Regions from separate parts of the Arthrobacter sp. JZ12 genome, predicted to be linked through region 1. Evidence: predicted binding sites of a transcription regulator. Region 1 holds the regulator's gene; each other region holds the start of a gene.
The links. Region 1 encodes HrcA, which represses chaperone genes, less so after heat shock. Its sites were predicted from a motif close to TTNGCACTCGNNNNNNNCGAGTGCNAA; they were not measured.
Positions count from the first base shown of each region.

Region 2: a site for HrcA is predicted at 881-907, ahead of GC088_RS00235 (Hsp20/alpha crystallin family protein). Genes of this name have one in related genera too.
Region 3: a site for HrcA is predicted at 3,604-3,630, ahead of groES (co-chaperone GroES). Genes of this name have one in related genera too.

Region 1 is NZ_CP045246.1:1,725,834-1,730,778, reverse strand. It holds gene lepA (translation elongation factor 4) at 1-300, shown strand, start outside; gene hemW (radical SAM family heme chaperone HemW) at 328-1,557, shown strand; gene GC088_RS08005 (DUF4870 domain-containing protein) at 1,610-2,008, opposite strand; gene GC088_RS08000 (DUF3097 domain-containing protein) at 2,150-3,010, opposite strand; gene hrcA (heat-inducible transcriptional repressor HrcA) at 3,179-4,195, shown strand; gene dnaJ (molecular chaperone DnaJ) at 4,261-4,945, shown strand, end outside.
Region 2 is NZ_CP045246.1:43,256-48,200, reverse strand. It holds gene GC088_RS00250 (flavodoxin family protein) at 1-296, opposite strand, end outside; gene GC088_RS00245 (DUF2630 family protein) at 336-587, opposite strand; tRNA gene GC088_RS00240 (tRNA-Val) at 729-802, shown strand; gene GC088_RS00235 (Hsp20/alpha crystallin family protein) at 977-1,417, shown strand; gene GC088_RS00230 (DUF4383 domain-containing protein) at 1,519-1,971, opposite strand; gene GC088_RS00225 (hypothetical protein) at 2,229-2,432, shown strand; gene GC088_RS00220 (cysteine hydrolase family protein) at 2,433-3,002, opposite strand; gene GC088_RS00215 (FAD-dependent oxidoreductase) at 3,207-4,691, shown strand; gene pstS (phosphate ABC transporter substrate-binding protein PstS) at 4,749-4,945, shown strand, end outside.
Region 3 is NZ_CP045246.1:2,411,621-2,416,565, forward strand. It holds gene guaB (IMP dehydrogenase) at 1-1,229, opposite strand, end outside; gene groL (chaperonin GroEL) at 1,455-3,071, opposite strand; gene groES (co-chaperone GroES) at 3,170-3,466, opposite strand; gene GC088_RS11090 (class I SAM-dependent methyltransferase) at 3,748-4,945, shown strand, end outside.

The sequences.
Region 1 (4,945 bases):
TATGCCTACGGGGTCATGATCACCGGCAAGCTGCGCGAACTGATTCCGCGCCAGCAGTTCGAGGTTCCCATCCAGGCTGCCATCGGGTCACGCATCATCGCGAGGGAAAATATCCGCGCCATCCGGAAGGACGTCCTGGCCAAGTGCTACGGCGGTGACATCACCCGGAAGCGGAAGCTCCTCGAGAAGCAGAAGGAAGGCAAGAAGCGCATGAAGATGGTGGGACGGGTGGAAGTCCCGCAGGAAGCCTTCATTGCCGCCCTCTCATCGGACAGTACCAAGGACAAAGCCAAGAAGTGACGTTCGTGTTTCACCCGGGAATCCGTCGTGCCTAGCGCCCTGCCGCTGGGCGACCCTGCTCCTTCCGACGGCTTGCTGCCGCCGTCGGCCGCTGTAGGTTCCGCCGGACGGGATTTTGGCCTGTATGTCCACATTCCCTTCTGCGCGGTCCGCTGCGGCTACTGCGACTTCAACACCTACACGGCCTCGGAGCTGGGCGGCGGGGCGTCCCAGGCTGCCTATTCCGAGACTGTTCGCAGCGAGCTGCGCTTTGGCGCCCGCGTACTGGAGGAGTCGGGTGTAACGACGCGTCCCCTTCGAACTGTTTTCTTCGGAGGCGGGACCCCCACGCTGCTGCCCGCAGCCGACCTGGCAGCGGTCCTGGCGGAAGCCAGGGAACTGTGGGGTCTCGAACCGGGTGCCGAGGTGACCACGGAGGCCAATCCGGATTCGGTGACACCAGAGTCGCTTGAGACACTCGCTCGTGCAGGCTTCACGAGGATCTCCTTCGGCATGCAATCTGCGGTGTCCCACGTCCTCGCGGTTCTGGACCGCACCCACTCGCCCGAACGGGTGCCGCTGGCTGTCCGCTGGGCCCGGGAGGCGGGATTGAGCGTGAGCCTGGACCTGATCTACGGCACACCGGGCGAGCGGATTGAGGACTGGAAGGCATCGCTCGACGCGGCCCTCTCGCTCGAACCGGACCATCTGTCCGCGTACGCCCTGATTATCGAGGAAGGCACGCGCCTTGCCGCCCGTATGCGCCGCGGGCAGGTGCCTCCCATTGACGACGACGACCATGCGGACAAGTACGAACTCGCCGAGGACACTCTGCGGGCGGCCGGGATGGCTTGGTACGAGGTAAGCAACTGGGCTCGTACCGAGGCGGATCAGTGCCGACATAATCTCGCGTACTGGAAGGGCCAGGACTGGTGGGGCGCGGGGCCGGGTGCTCACTCGCACGTGGGCGGTACCCGGTGGTGGAACGTCAAGCACCCGACCGCCTACGCACAGCGCGTCGGGGCGGGGGAGTCACCGGCAGCCGGACGGGAGATCCTCGACGACGAGGCTCGCTATGTTGAGGATGTTCTGCTGCGCGCCCGGCTGGCCGAGGGGCTGCCCGTGGATCACCTGCAGCCGGAGGGTCGCCGTGCGGTAGCGGGCCTCATTGCCGACCGGTTGATTGAACCCGCAGCGGCTTTCCAGGGCGCCGTGCGCCTGAGCGCGCGCGGACGGCTGCTCGCCGACGCCGTGGTGCGGCGCTTGCTTCCGGACTGAGCCGCCTGCTTGCCGAGGGAGCATTCGGCGGGAACGGCCGGCTTCGGAGACCCTAGTGGAAGATTCGCAGGTTGAAGGGGTAGCGGTAGGGCCTTCCGCGGTTCACCTGGATGCCGGCAGCCACCGAGAACGCAGCAAGTGTCACCCAGATGAGCGCATTGATCACCGCGAAGATGCCGCCGATGCCGGGTATGAGCGAGAGCAGCAGCGCCAAACCCGCAGCAATGCTCGGCGGGAAGGTGAAGTTGAAGGCTTCGCGGGACTCCTGCTCCGTGAAGGGACCGCGATCCCTGAAGATCAGGAAGATTACCAGCGACGGCACGAAGCCGAGTATCCCGAGGAAGTGGGCGAGCGTAGCCCACTGGCGATCTTCCGATGGGGTCAACGGAAGGGCGCTTGGACTGGCGCCTTCGAATGCCTCAACACGGTCCTGGGACACCGAATTCGGCACGTAATTGTCTGGCCGGCCTGCACTGTTGGACAACGGTTCTTCCTTTGGACTGTACCTATACCGCGCGCATGGGGCGCGGAACTCACTTCCTAAGGTTACTTGTTTCGCGCCGGGGCTGTAGACCCGGGGCTCCGGGAGGGCTTAGGTTGAGCGAACATCTTCCGGTGCGGTGAGGAAGTCGATGACCTCCTCGACCCGTCCCAGGAGCGATGGCTCAAGGTCCGCGTAGGTTGTCACGCCGCCGAGGATACGCTTCCAGCCCGCAGCGATGTCAGCCTGGGTTTGGTGCGGCCAGCCCAGCCGGCTGAGGATGCCGACTTTCCACTCCTCGTTGCGGGGGATCACCGGCCAGGCCTCAAGGCCGAGCGCACGGGGTTTCACCGCCTGCCAGACGTCCACGTAGGGGTGCCCGACGATCAGCACGTTCCCCGCCGCTCCCGGCACGGCCATCGCTTCCGCAGCGATGCGTGCTTCCTTCGAGCCGTCCACCAGATGATCCACCAGGATTCCCAGCCGGCGCCCCGGAGCGGGACGGAAGCCGCGTACGGCCGATGCCAGGTCATCGACGCCGTGGAGGGGCTCGACGACGATCCCTTCCACCCGCAGGTCATCTCCCCAGACCTTCTCCACGAGCTCGGCATCGTGGCGTCCCTCTACCCAGATCCTGCTGGACAGGGCTACCCGCGCGCGCTGGTCGGCAACCCGTACGGATCCTGATGCCGTCCGGTTCGACGGCGCTACCGAGCGTTGCAGGGCAGGTACAACTTCGACCGGTGTCCCGTCGACATGGAAACCGAAGCCGAGGGGGAATGTGCGCCGCTTCCCTTTGCGATCTTCCAGAATCATGACGTGCATCCCGCCGGACTTCTCGGTCCGGAGGATTTCGCCGACGAAGCCGCTCTGTACATCTTCAAGAACGACGCCGGGCTGCGCCTCGACCTTTTGGAGTACAGTGCGCGCGGGCGTGGAAAGGTCCTGTGCACCCCACTGGTGATACGACATGTGACCTCTCTCGCTTCCGGAAAATCGGCACGCACAGCCGAGCCGTGCCAATGCTAACAATCACGGCGAAGGTATTAGACTTGGCACTTAGGTGTGTTGAGTGCTAACTCGTGAGAGCGGAAGGTTGCCCCTGACCGGGCAGAGAACAGTCCACATTCGGAGGTGAACATGAGCGAGCCGCGACGGCTGGAGGTCCTGCGGGCAATCGTTGAGGATTACGTGCACTCGCGGGAGCCCGTGGGATCCAAGGCGCTGGTGGAACGTCACAAGCTGGGCGTTTCCTCAGCAACGATCCGCAACGACATGGCGCTGCTGGAAGAGGAGGGCCTCATCACGGCGCCCCACACCAGCTCCGGGCGCATACCCACCGACAAGGGCTACCGGCTGTTCGTCGACCGGATCGCCGAGGTCAAGCCGTTGTCGGCTCCTGAGCGCCGCGCAATCCGCAATTTGCTCGAAAGCGCCGAGGATCTCGATGACGTCCTCGACCGCACGGTCAGGCTGTTGGCACAGCTGACCAACCAGGTTGCAGTGGTCCAGTATCCGCATCTGGGCGCCGCTTCCGTCCGCCATATCGAGTTCGTCCTCCTCGCACCCGGACGTGTCCTGGTTGTCCTGATCTCCACGAATGGGTCCGTGCTGCAGCGCGTTGTCCAGGTGCCGGCCGATGCACAGGAGCCTGACCTCGCCGACCTGAGGCACAGGATTCTCGAGAAGCTGTCCGGCGTGCGCTTGCCCGCCGTCCCGCAGCAATTGGCCGCGTGCGCAGCGGAATTCCCACCTGACCTCAAGGACCTGGGCCTGGCGCTGACATACAGCCTTGAACAGCTGGCCGCGAGCAACCGGGAAGACCGCATCGTGCTTGCCGGAACTGCCAACCTCGCGCGATCAACGCTGGACTTCCCGTTGACAATCGGCCCCGTGCTGGAGGCGCTGGAGGAGCAGGTCGTCATGCTGCGGCTCCTGTCCGAGATGGAGCAGGACGCGCTTGGCGTTTCCGTACGTATCGGGCGCGAAAATCCGTACGGCGGACTTGCCGAGGCATCAGTCATCGCAACCGGGTACGGCCCGGACGCGCTGGCCAAGGTCGGCGTGCTTGGTCCCACCCGGATGGATTACCCGACCACCATGGCCGCCGTCCGTGCGGTGGCCCGTTACCTTTCCCGCATCCTTGATGAAGCCTGACCGGATGGCGGGCACCCAATCCGATGCCGCAGGCGCGGCAAAACCACAGGAAGTGATGTGCACTAGTGAGTAATCACTACGAGGTCCTTGGCGTGGCACGTGATGCCAGCGGCGAAGAGATCAAGAAGGCCTACCGGAAGCTCGCCCGCAAGCTGCATCCCGACGTCAACCCCGGTCCGGAAGCGGCTGAGGAATTCAAGCTCGTCACCCGGGCGTACGAAGTCCTGTCAGATCCCCAGAAACGGCGTGTCTACGACACCACCGGCAATGAAAACGGCACTGACAACGGTTTCGGCGGCGGCTACTCGGGATCCGGTTTCGCCTTCCAGGATATTTTCGAAACGTTCTTCGGGGGTGGAGGACCCAGCGGGCCGCCGTCGCGCACCCAGCGCGGACAGGACGCGATGATCGCAGTCCGGATCGACCTCAAGGATGCCGTTTTCGGTACCAACAAGAAGATCGACGTCGACACTGCGACCGTCTGCCCCACCTGTGACGGATCGTGCACGCAGCCCGGCACGTCTCCGCGGACCTGCGACATCTGCGGTGGATCAGGCCAGGTGCAGCGCGCGGTCCGGTCCATCCTCGGCCAGGTGATGACGACGGCGGCCTGCGGCAGCTGCCAGGGTTTCGGTACGGTCATCCCGCACCCCTGCTTTGAATGCAACGGAGACGGCCGGGTACGGTCCCGCCGCAGCCTCACCATCAAGGTTCCGGCCGGCGTCGCCACCGGCACCCGAATCCAGTTGG
Region 2 (4,945 bases), 1.6 Mb from region 1:
AGCCGCTCAAACACGCGCTGAGCCAGACTGCTCATATGCCCCACCCAGATGGGGGCACTGAGCAGGAAGATGTCCGCATCGAGAATCTTTTGTCGCAGTTCCGGCCACTGGTCCCCATTTCCCATGTCCTTTTGAACGCCGGGGGCGACGTTGTGGTCAACCACGCGGGCGGACGACGTCGACACCCCCTGCTCGCGCAGCTTGCCGAGGATGTGGTCGGCAATAAGGTCGCTGCTGGACTCCTCCGGGGAGGGAGTCAGCGTGCAGATCAGTGCGAACGCCTTCAGGTTCTCCATGCAGTGTCCTTTCACCGGCTCCTTGCCGGGGACTCGGCGCTATTGGCGGTAACCCTCAACCTGGTCAATGGGGCGGGGTTCAGCGTCCTGCGGGCTTTCGCCTGCGTCGTGCTTGGCTCGGCGCTGCCGGAGCAGATCCCAGCACTGGTCAAGTTCCTCCTCCACCCTGCGCAACCGGTTCTGCCGGTCTTCATTGGAGGAACCTGCAGGATCGTCCGACGAGGAACCTCTGAGCTCGTGCTCTTCCTCCACCAGGGACTGGATCCGCGCGAGGATGTCCTGATCGTTCATGGCCGAAGCTCCTTCACTGTTCTTCGAGAAGTGCTGCCTGACTCAATGATCAGGCTACTTAGCATTCGGGTAATTATCTACCCACATGCCCCGATTGCACCCCGGAGCCGGCCATGGCCTAAACTGGCGAGGAACAAATTCGCCTGTGTAGCTCAGTCTGGTAGAGCATCCGCTTCACACGCGGAAGGCCCGGGGATCGAGGCCCCGCGCAGGCACCGTTCGACAGCCCGTCCCGCCTTCGCGGGGCGGGCTTTTTCGTGCAGGTTTTGTTCACTATGGGCGAACGGAGACTATTAGCACTCCCCTTGGACGAGTGCTAATCTTTTCTCGGGGTTGAGTGAACCCCACTCAACTTCTGAAGAGCTACTAACCGCAGGGAGTGAACCATCATGGCAATGAAATTCGATCCATTTCGTGAACTCGACCGCGTGGCAGGCGCCCTTCTGGACAACCGCCAGGGCCTGCGGCTGATGCCCATGGACCTGTACCGCGAGGGTGACCACTACATCCTGAGCGCCGACCTGCCGGGCATCGATCCAGGCTCCGTAGACATCGATGTTGACGGACAGCTGCTCACCATCCGCGCCGAGCGGACGCTGCGCAATGTCGAAGGCGTCAAGTGGCTCACCCGTGAGCGTGAGAGCGGATCATTCCTCCGCCAGCTCAACCTGGGCCAGGGCATCGACATTGAGGCAATCTCCGCCCGCTACGAGAACGGCGTGCTGAGCGTGACCATCCCGGTCAGCGAGCGCGCAAAGCCGCGGAAGATCGAGGTGGTCTCCGGCCAGGATGCACAGCCGGTACGCGGTGACAAGGCTGTAGAGGCCTGATCCTCTCGGCAAAACCGAACTACACAAAGGACGACGGCGGGCCGCAACCCGCCGTCGTCGTTCTTTGTCCGTGTTGAATTAAGGGATTGAGCGGTGGGTTCTCACCTATCTCGTACACTCCGGTGCCGGTCCCGCAATGCAAGGGCCAAGGCGATCATCCCGATGGCCAGCACGAGGTGCAGCACGTTGTCCGCCGCATTCACGGGGACAAAGTTGGCAGCCGACTCGGCGGGAATCACCAACCCGTAGATGAACAGGACGGCGTATATAACGCCACCCCACAGCAGGTAGTTGTAGGCGCCGGACGCGGTTTTAGCCATGGCGATCCCGGCCGCCCCGAACAGCAGATGCACGATGTTGTGCAGAATCGATACCTGGAAAATACCCAGAAGCATGGCTTCCGACTCGTGGCCGGCGAACTGCAGCTGATCGAAGCCGGAAGTTATGCCGGGAATGAAACCCAGCACACCGACGAGCAGAAAAACTACCCCGACGGCGAGGGCTGCTTTTTGGATATTGGTTCGGGTGCCGACACCCGGTGAATGCGTTGTCATTGCGCTGTGCCCCATCCTCGAAAAGAGACGAATCGCCGGTGTGGCGGATCCGCCGGCGTTGTGGTCTGCGAACTAGTCAGTTGCAACTTTCCACCCTGACAATGCTTAGACTGCCACAATCTTCGGCGAATAGACAGCTTGCTTAGTTATCTGTTTGATAAATCTTGGTCTTTGCTCAAGCCACGGTTGAGCAGCATTCACCGGTCATTCAGAAAGGGTGTCTAGTGTGTTTGCAGTCACATACCGAAAGGCCTGCCATGACGACCTCTTCTTCCTCCGCGACCGATTTTTCGGCCTTTGAACGCGGGCAGGAAATCACCCTTCGTCACTACTCCGGCGCTGAATTCTCGGGCGTGCTGGAGGACCGCTCCGACGATGCCTCAGTTGTATGGGTGCGCCTCAACAACGGAGCAGGGCGCCGGCTCTTTCATAGGGAAGACGGCTTCAGCATCGGAGCATAGCTACGCGTTCACGGATTGCGAGGAGAAGAGCTGTCTGACGTCGCTACGCGATAGCGCCTTCTGGCGATACTCGTCCATGAGCACACGAAGCACATCCCTCGCATACTCCTCGTTGGTGGACGCGATCGCGTCCTCCGCGTAAACCACGCGCAGATTGTTGGCATAGGCGTCGGCTGCCGTCTGGGCGACGCAGTTGTGTGTGGCAACACCGGCAAGCACTACGGTATCGACGCCGAGGTTGCGTAGCCGCTGCAGAAGGTCGGTACCGAAGAATGCGCTGTCCCGGGTTTTCACCAACTGGGGGAACCCATCAATCTCCAGACCATCGACCGGCTCGGCCTGCTCGGTGCCGGTGAAAAGGAACCCCTGGTCATCATCGAGCATGCTGACAGTCCAGGTGGACTTGTCGCGCTGATGTTCGGTGCGGATCACGTAGACGGGTGCACCCGCCTCCCTAGCATCCGCTATGGCAGTGTTACATGCCTGAACCACTCGATCCTGCTGCTTCCCGAGAACCTCGTCCTCGAAAAAGGCCTTCTGCATGTCAATGATCAGCAGTGCGACAACCATAGGTGTCTCCTCTCCCTTGCGTATCGGCAAGCTTACTGAGGATTGCGCGCTTCCGAGTCCCGCAGTGCGCCGGCTTCTGCTTGAGGTGCTTGGGAGCGCGGTCTAGCGTTGGTCACACGGAAGCGGTGACCGGAGCGGGAGCGTCAGCTGCGAGTGTCGGTGCCGCCGCCGTCGTCGTTGCTCAACGCAGGAGGAGAATCCGCTGTGAAGTCCCTTTGGCTTGAATCATCACCGAACATCCCCACCGACCCCTTTGACGCCGGCCCCTATGACTCCGTGGTGGTCGGCGCGGGCATCACCGGCCTGACCGCGGCCACACTGCTCGCCCGCTCGGGCCAGCGGGTAGCCATTTTGGAGGCGCGGAGGGCAGGTGCGGTCACCACGGGAAACAGCACCGCGAAGGTCTCGCTGCTGCAGGGCACGCAGCTGTCCTCGATCACGCACCATCACGGCCCCGACCTCGCCCGCCACTACGTGACCGGCAACCGCGAGGGCCAGAGCTGGCTGCTCCGGCTCTGTGATGAACACGGCGTCGCCTACGAGCGACGGGACGCCTTCAACTACGCAGTGACCGACGACGGCGCCCGCCTGCTTCGCGAGGAGCGGGACGCATGTGCCAACTCCGGTTTGAATGCGGTGCTCGAGGATTCTTCCGAGCTGCCGTTTCCGGTAACGGGTGCCCTCAAGGTGAGCGGCCAGGCTCAAATCCATCCCATGGAAGTACTTGCCGTCCTCGCGGCCGACCTGCGGAAGCACGGCGGCAAACTGATCGAGGACGTCCGCGTCACCGGAGTCAAGGCCGGCAGCACCAAGGGGGAACGCTCCACGCTCCAGACGACCCAAGGCAACGTTGCCGCCTCCAACGTGATCCTGGCGACCGGTACGCCCATCCTCGACCGCGGCGGCCATTTCTCCGTCCTCCAGCCACACCGGTCCTATGCCGTCGCCTTCACGGTGCAGGACCAGGTTCCCAGCGGCATGTACCTTTCGGTGGATGCACCCAACCGAACGCTGCGCACAGCGGAGGTGGAGGGGCGCCCTTACCTCATTGTGGGCGGCAACGGCCATATCGTCGGGCGCCAGGCGCACACCCAGTCGCTGGTGGACGACATCATCCGCTGGACGCAGGAGCATTTTCCCACGGCACAGGCAGCGTTCAGCTGGTCGGCGCAGGACTACCGGCCGGCGTCGTCCGTGCCGTATGTAGGGAAAATGCCCATCGCCGGGCACTCAATCTACACCGCGACCGGCTTCAATAAATGGGGCTTCACCAACGGAGTGGCGGCAGCACTGGCACTGTCTGCCGAGATTCTCGGTGGGCATATGCCCTGGGCCAACGAGTTGTACAAGACGCGGTTGGGAAAGCAGGACGCGTTGGCTACCGCGAAGACGAACGCCGGCGTCGGACTGGAAATGGTGAGCGGCTGGCTCAGCGGTCTCGGCCGCCCCTCCCACGCACAGCCGCCCGAGGGGCAGGGTGTGATTGTGCGCGAAGGTGCCCGGCCAGTAGGGATCTGCCAGATCGGTGGCGTCACTCACCGTGTCTCCGCTGTGTGCCCGCACATGGGAGGAGTACTCAGCTGGAACGACGCCGAGCAGTCCTGGGACTGCCCGCTGCATGGGTCACGATTCAGCCATGATGGGGCGCGACTGGAGGGGCCGGCCACGCGGGATCTACAGGCACCCTGACTCGTTCCCCCGCCGTTCACCGCTTGTTCACCGGCTGTTCACCTGTATCGTGGGCGTGTGAATTATCACCGTGTTGCTTCCATCGCAGCCGGGCTTGCTGCAATTCTGGCCGTTACGTCCTGCGGATCTGATTATCCGCTTGGGCCCGAGCAGGAAGCAGCGGCTCGAAACGCCACCTCGACACTCAGTGGAACCATCACCGGTGCCGGATCTTCCGCTCAGGGTCCCGCAATGAACGCCTGGCAGGCGGAGTT
Region 3 (4,945 bases), 690 kb from region 1:
GAGGTGTTCTTGCCCCGGGTCTGCATGGCTCCGAGCGATCCCATGCCGCGGTAGGTCTTGTACTGCTTGCCGTTGACGAAGATCAGCTCTCCCGGCGCCTCGGCCGATCCGGCGAGGAGCGAGCCGAGCATCACGGTGTCGGCGCCGGCAACCAGCGCCTTGCCGATATCACCCGAGTACTGGAGTCCGCCGTCGGCAATAACCGGAACGCCCGCCGGAATAGCGGCCTTGGCGGATTCATAGATGGCCGTGACCTGCGGAACGCCGACGCCGGCCACCACGCGGGTGGTGCAGATGGAACCGGGGCCCACGCCGACCTTGATGCCGTCAGCGCCGGCGTCGATCAGGGCCTGCGCGCCCTCACGGGTTGCTGCCTGGCCGCCGATGATGTCGACGTGCGCGGCAGACTTCTCCGCCTTCAGCCGAGCGATCATTTCCAGCACGCCCGCGCTGTGCCCGTTGGCGGTGTCAACGAAGAGCGCATCGACGCCGGCATCGACCAGGGCCATTGCGCGCTCCCAGCCGTCACCGAAGAAGCCGATGGCTGCACCGACGCGGAGGCGGCCCTCATCGTCCTTGGTGGACAGCGGGTACTGCTCGGCCTTGGTGAAGTCCTTGACCGTGATGAGGCCCTGAAGAACGCCATTGTCGTCAACCAGCGGGAGCTTCTCGATCTTGTTCTTGGCCAGCAGGCCGATGGCGTCCTCGCCGCTGATGCCCACGTGGCCGGTGACCAGCGGCATCGGGGTCATGACCTCGCGGACCAGACGGTGCGCGAACTCGGACTCCAGCACAAAGCGGGTGTCACGGTTGGTGACGATGCCCACGAGCTTGCCCTCGCCGTCGACCACGGGAAGGCCCGATACGCGGTAGTGGCCGCAGAGATCGTCCAGCTCGCGCAGGGTGGCGTCGGGGCCGATGGTGACAGGGTTGGTGATCATACCCGATTCGCTGCGCTTCACACGGTCCACCTGCTCGGCCTGGTCGGCGATCGAGAGGTTGCGGTGGATCACACCGAGACCACCCTGACGGGCCATGGCGATTGCCATGCGGGCCTCGGTGACTGTGTCCATGGCCGAGGACAGCAACGGGGTCTGTACGGTGATGCGTCTGGAGACGCGTGAACTGGTGTCGGCTTCCGAGGGAATCACGTCAGTGTGTCCGGGAAGCAGCAGGACGTCGTCGTAAGTCAGGCCGACAAAGGCAAACGGATCATGGGGGCTCGACAGTTCGCTCAACGCGCGCCTCTTTCAGGGGATGCTTTGGATGGGTGGCCGGCTCGATCGGACCAGCAATTCCGGCCTCTATCGTAGAACGAATGCTATGGATGCCCTATTCCGGGGAACGTAATCCGGGTGTGAAAAGAGCAACGTTCCGGCCTTCGAAAAGACCGGAACGTTGCCCTATGCCGCCTGGCGGCGTGCCGCTAAGCGGCTTGAATCAGTGCGCTTGGATCAGTGCGCGTGACCGTGGCCTGCCTCGGCGTCGTCCTCGGCGGGCTTCTCGACAACCAGCGTCTCGGTGGTGAGAACCAGCGCGGCGATCGAAGCTGCGTTGCGCAGCGCCGAGCGCGTGACCTTCACCGGGTCGATGATGCCGGCGTCAACCAGGTTCTCGTAGCCGCCGGTGACCGCGTTGAAGCCGTGACCGACCTCAAGCTGGCCGACCTTGTCGACGACAACGTAGCCCTCGAAACCTGCATTCTCAGCGATCCAGCGCAGCGGCTGCACCAGCGCGCGGCGGACAAGCCCGACGGCGGTTGCTGCGTCACCTTCCAGCTTCAGGACAGTGGGGTCCTCGTCCAGCACCTTGACGGCGTGGATGAGTGCCGAACCGCCGCCCGCGACGATGCCCTCTTCGAGCGCGGCGCGCGTGGAGGACACAGCGTCCTCGATGCGGTGCTTCTTTTCCTTGAGCTCGACCTCGGTGGCTGCGCCGACCTTAATGACTCCGACGCCGCCGGCCAGCTTGGCCAGGCGCTCCTGGAGCTTCTCGCGGTCCCAATCGGAATCGGTGCGCTCAACCTCAGCCCGAATCTGGGCAACGCGGTCTGCGACGTCCTGCTCGCTGCCGGCGCCGTCAACAATGGTGGTGTTGTCCTTGGTGACGGTGATGCGGCGGGCCGAACCCATGACCTCGAGGCCAACCTGGTCCAGCTTCAGGCCGAGGTCCGGCGAGACAACCTGCGCACCGGTGAGGGTTGCGATGTCCTGGAGCATGGCCTTGCGGCGGTCGCCGAAGCCCGGAGCCTTGACGGCAACAACGTTCAGGGTGCCGCGGATCTTGTTGACCACCAGGGTGGAGAGGGCTTCGCCCTCGATGTCCTCGGCGATGATGAACAGCGGCTTGCCGGCCTGGAGAGCCTTCTCCAGCAGCGGCAGGAATTCCTGGAGTGCGGAGATCTTGCCGGAGTTGATCAGGATCAGCGCGTCTTCGAGGACAGCTTCCTGGCGCTCGGGATCGGTGACGAAGTAGGGGCTCAGGAATCCCTTGTCGAACTGCATGCCCTCGGTGAGGACCAGCTCGGTCTGGGTGGTCGAGGATTCCTCGATGGTGATGACGCCGTCCTTGCCGACCTTGTCGAACGCCTCGGCCAGCAGGTCGCCGACCTCCTGGCTCTGGGCCGAGATGGCGGCAACATTCGCGGTCTGCTTGCCGACAACCTCGCGGGCGTTCTCGAGCAGGCGTGCGGCAACAGCCTCAACCGCAACCTCGATGCCGCGCTTGAGTGCGCCGGGAGCGGCGCCAGCTGCGACGTTGCGCAGGCCTTCCTTAACCAGCGCCTGCGCGAGGACGGTAGCCGTCGTCGTGCCGTCACCGGCGACGTCGTTGGTCTTGGTGGCGACTTCCTTGGCGAGCTGTGCGCCGAGGTTCTCATACGGGTCGTCCAGCTCGACCTCACGGGCGATGGTTACGCCGTCGTTGGTGATGGTGGGGGCGCCCCACTTCTTGTCGAGGACGACGTTGCGTCCGCGAGGGCCGAGGGTCACCTTGACGGTGTCGGCCAGCTTGTCGACGCCGGCTTCGAGCGAGCGACGGGCGGCGTCGTTGAACTCCAACTGCTTTGCCATAACTTACGTTCCTTTCAGGCCTGTGCAGTGATGTCAGGAATGGGGGTGTTCCACAGAAAGAACCCCGGCCTGGGACGGCCGGGGTTCACTCTGAAGAGCTACTTGACGACGATCGCCAGAACGTCGCGGGCGGAGAGCACCAGGAACTCCTGGCCGCCGTGCTTGACTTCGGTTCCACCGTACTTGGAGTAGATGACTACATCGCCTTCGGAGACGTCGACCGGGACGCGGTTGCCGTTGTCGTCAACCCGGCCGGGGCCTACTGCGACGACCTCACCCTCCTGGGGCTTCTCCTTGGCGGTGTCCGGGATGACCAGACCGGAAGCGGTGGTCTGCTCGGCTTCCAGCGGCCGAACGACAATACGATCTTCAAGAGGCTTGATAGAGACCGACACTCGGACCTCTCCTTCACTTGGTTTGAACGATTCGGGGTTCGAGCAGGCGCTGACCGTCGTCGCGGTGCCGGTTGGCGCATCCTCGAGGGATTAGCACCCTCATAGCGAGAGTGCCAAGTCTGACTTTATGCAAACGGTTAGCACTCGGTCAAGGCGAGTGCCAGACGCGTCTAGGAGCCGCCCCGGAGCTTTCCGAACAGCGGATCAAACGACCATCCAGGAGCCCACCCTCTAGACTGAACCCGGCCCTGCAGTCCTTACGAAAGCTTGAAAGCGATCCCTTGACCGAGAACCTCCTTGCCCCCGTCCTGACTCCCGAGGGCTGGGAGCTGCTCAATTCGCTCGGCCCCTACTCGGAGGCGGACAGCCTCCGGCTCAACGAACAGCTCCGCGCAGCCGGCCACTCTCCTGACGTGGTTGCAGCAGCGCTCACCCAGTCCCGCCTTCGCGCGAAGGCGGAGGCGAAGTTCGGTCCATTCGCGGCGCGGATGCTCTTCACGCCGGCCGGGCTGGAACAGGCCACCCGGCTGAACGTCGCCGCCCGCCATGCCCAGCGCTACGTCAGTGCGAATCTCCAGAAAGTTGCCGATCTGGGCTGCGGCATCGGCGCGGACTCCATGGCCCTTGCCACGCTGGACCGGGACGTCACCGCCGTCGAACTCGACGAGACCACCGCTGCTGCCGCCACCATGAACCTGCTCCCCTGGTCCAATGCCACGGTCCTGAATGCGGACGCCGCCACCGTGGATCTTGCCGAGTTCGACGGCGTCTGGCTGGATCCGGCGCGGAGGACCACCTCAAGCTCGGGCACCAAGCGCCTGTTCGATCCGGAGGCCTTCTCGCCACCGCTCTCCTTCGTGGAGCGCCTTGCGGCCACGGGCATGCCGGTCGGAGTGAAGCTGGGCCCAGGCATTCCGCATGACGCCATACCCGCAGACTGCGAGGCGCAGTGGGTGTCGGTGGACGGCGATGTCGCCGAGGTGGTCCTGTGGTTCAACGCCCTGCGCCGCGGGAACGTCCGTAGGAGTGCCCTCCTGATCGGCGCGGCCGGCGCGGCGGAGCTGACCAGCAGCACCGACTTCGGCGAGGACGCCACCGCTCCCGTCGGCCCGATCGCCGGGTACCTCTACGAACCCGACGGCGCGATCATCCGCACCGGGCTCGTTGCCGATGTCGCCTCCCAGATCGGCGGACATCTGCTGGATCCGAACATCGCCTACATCTGTGCTCCCGAACTGGTGGACACCCCGTTCGCCCGCGCCTACCGGGTGCTCGAGGTGCTGCCCTACAACGTCAAGGGGCTCCGGGCCTGGGTGAAGGCCAATGACATCGGCGTCCTCGACATCAAGAAGCGCGGCACCTCCGTCACGCCCGAGGAGCTGCGCAAGCAACTGTTGGCCGGCTCGAAGAAGTCCGTCCGCAAGGCCACGCTGGTACTGACACGGCTCGGCGAGGAGCGCGTCGCCGTCGTCGTAGATC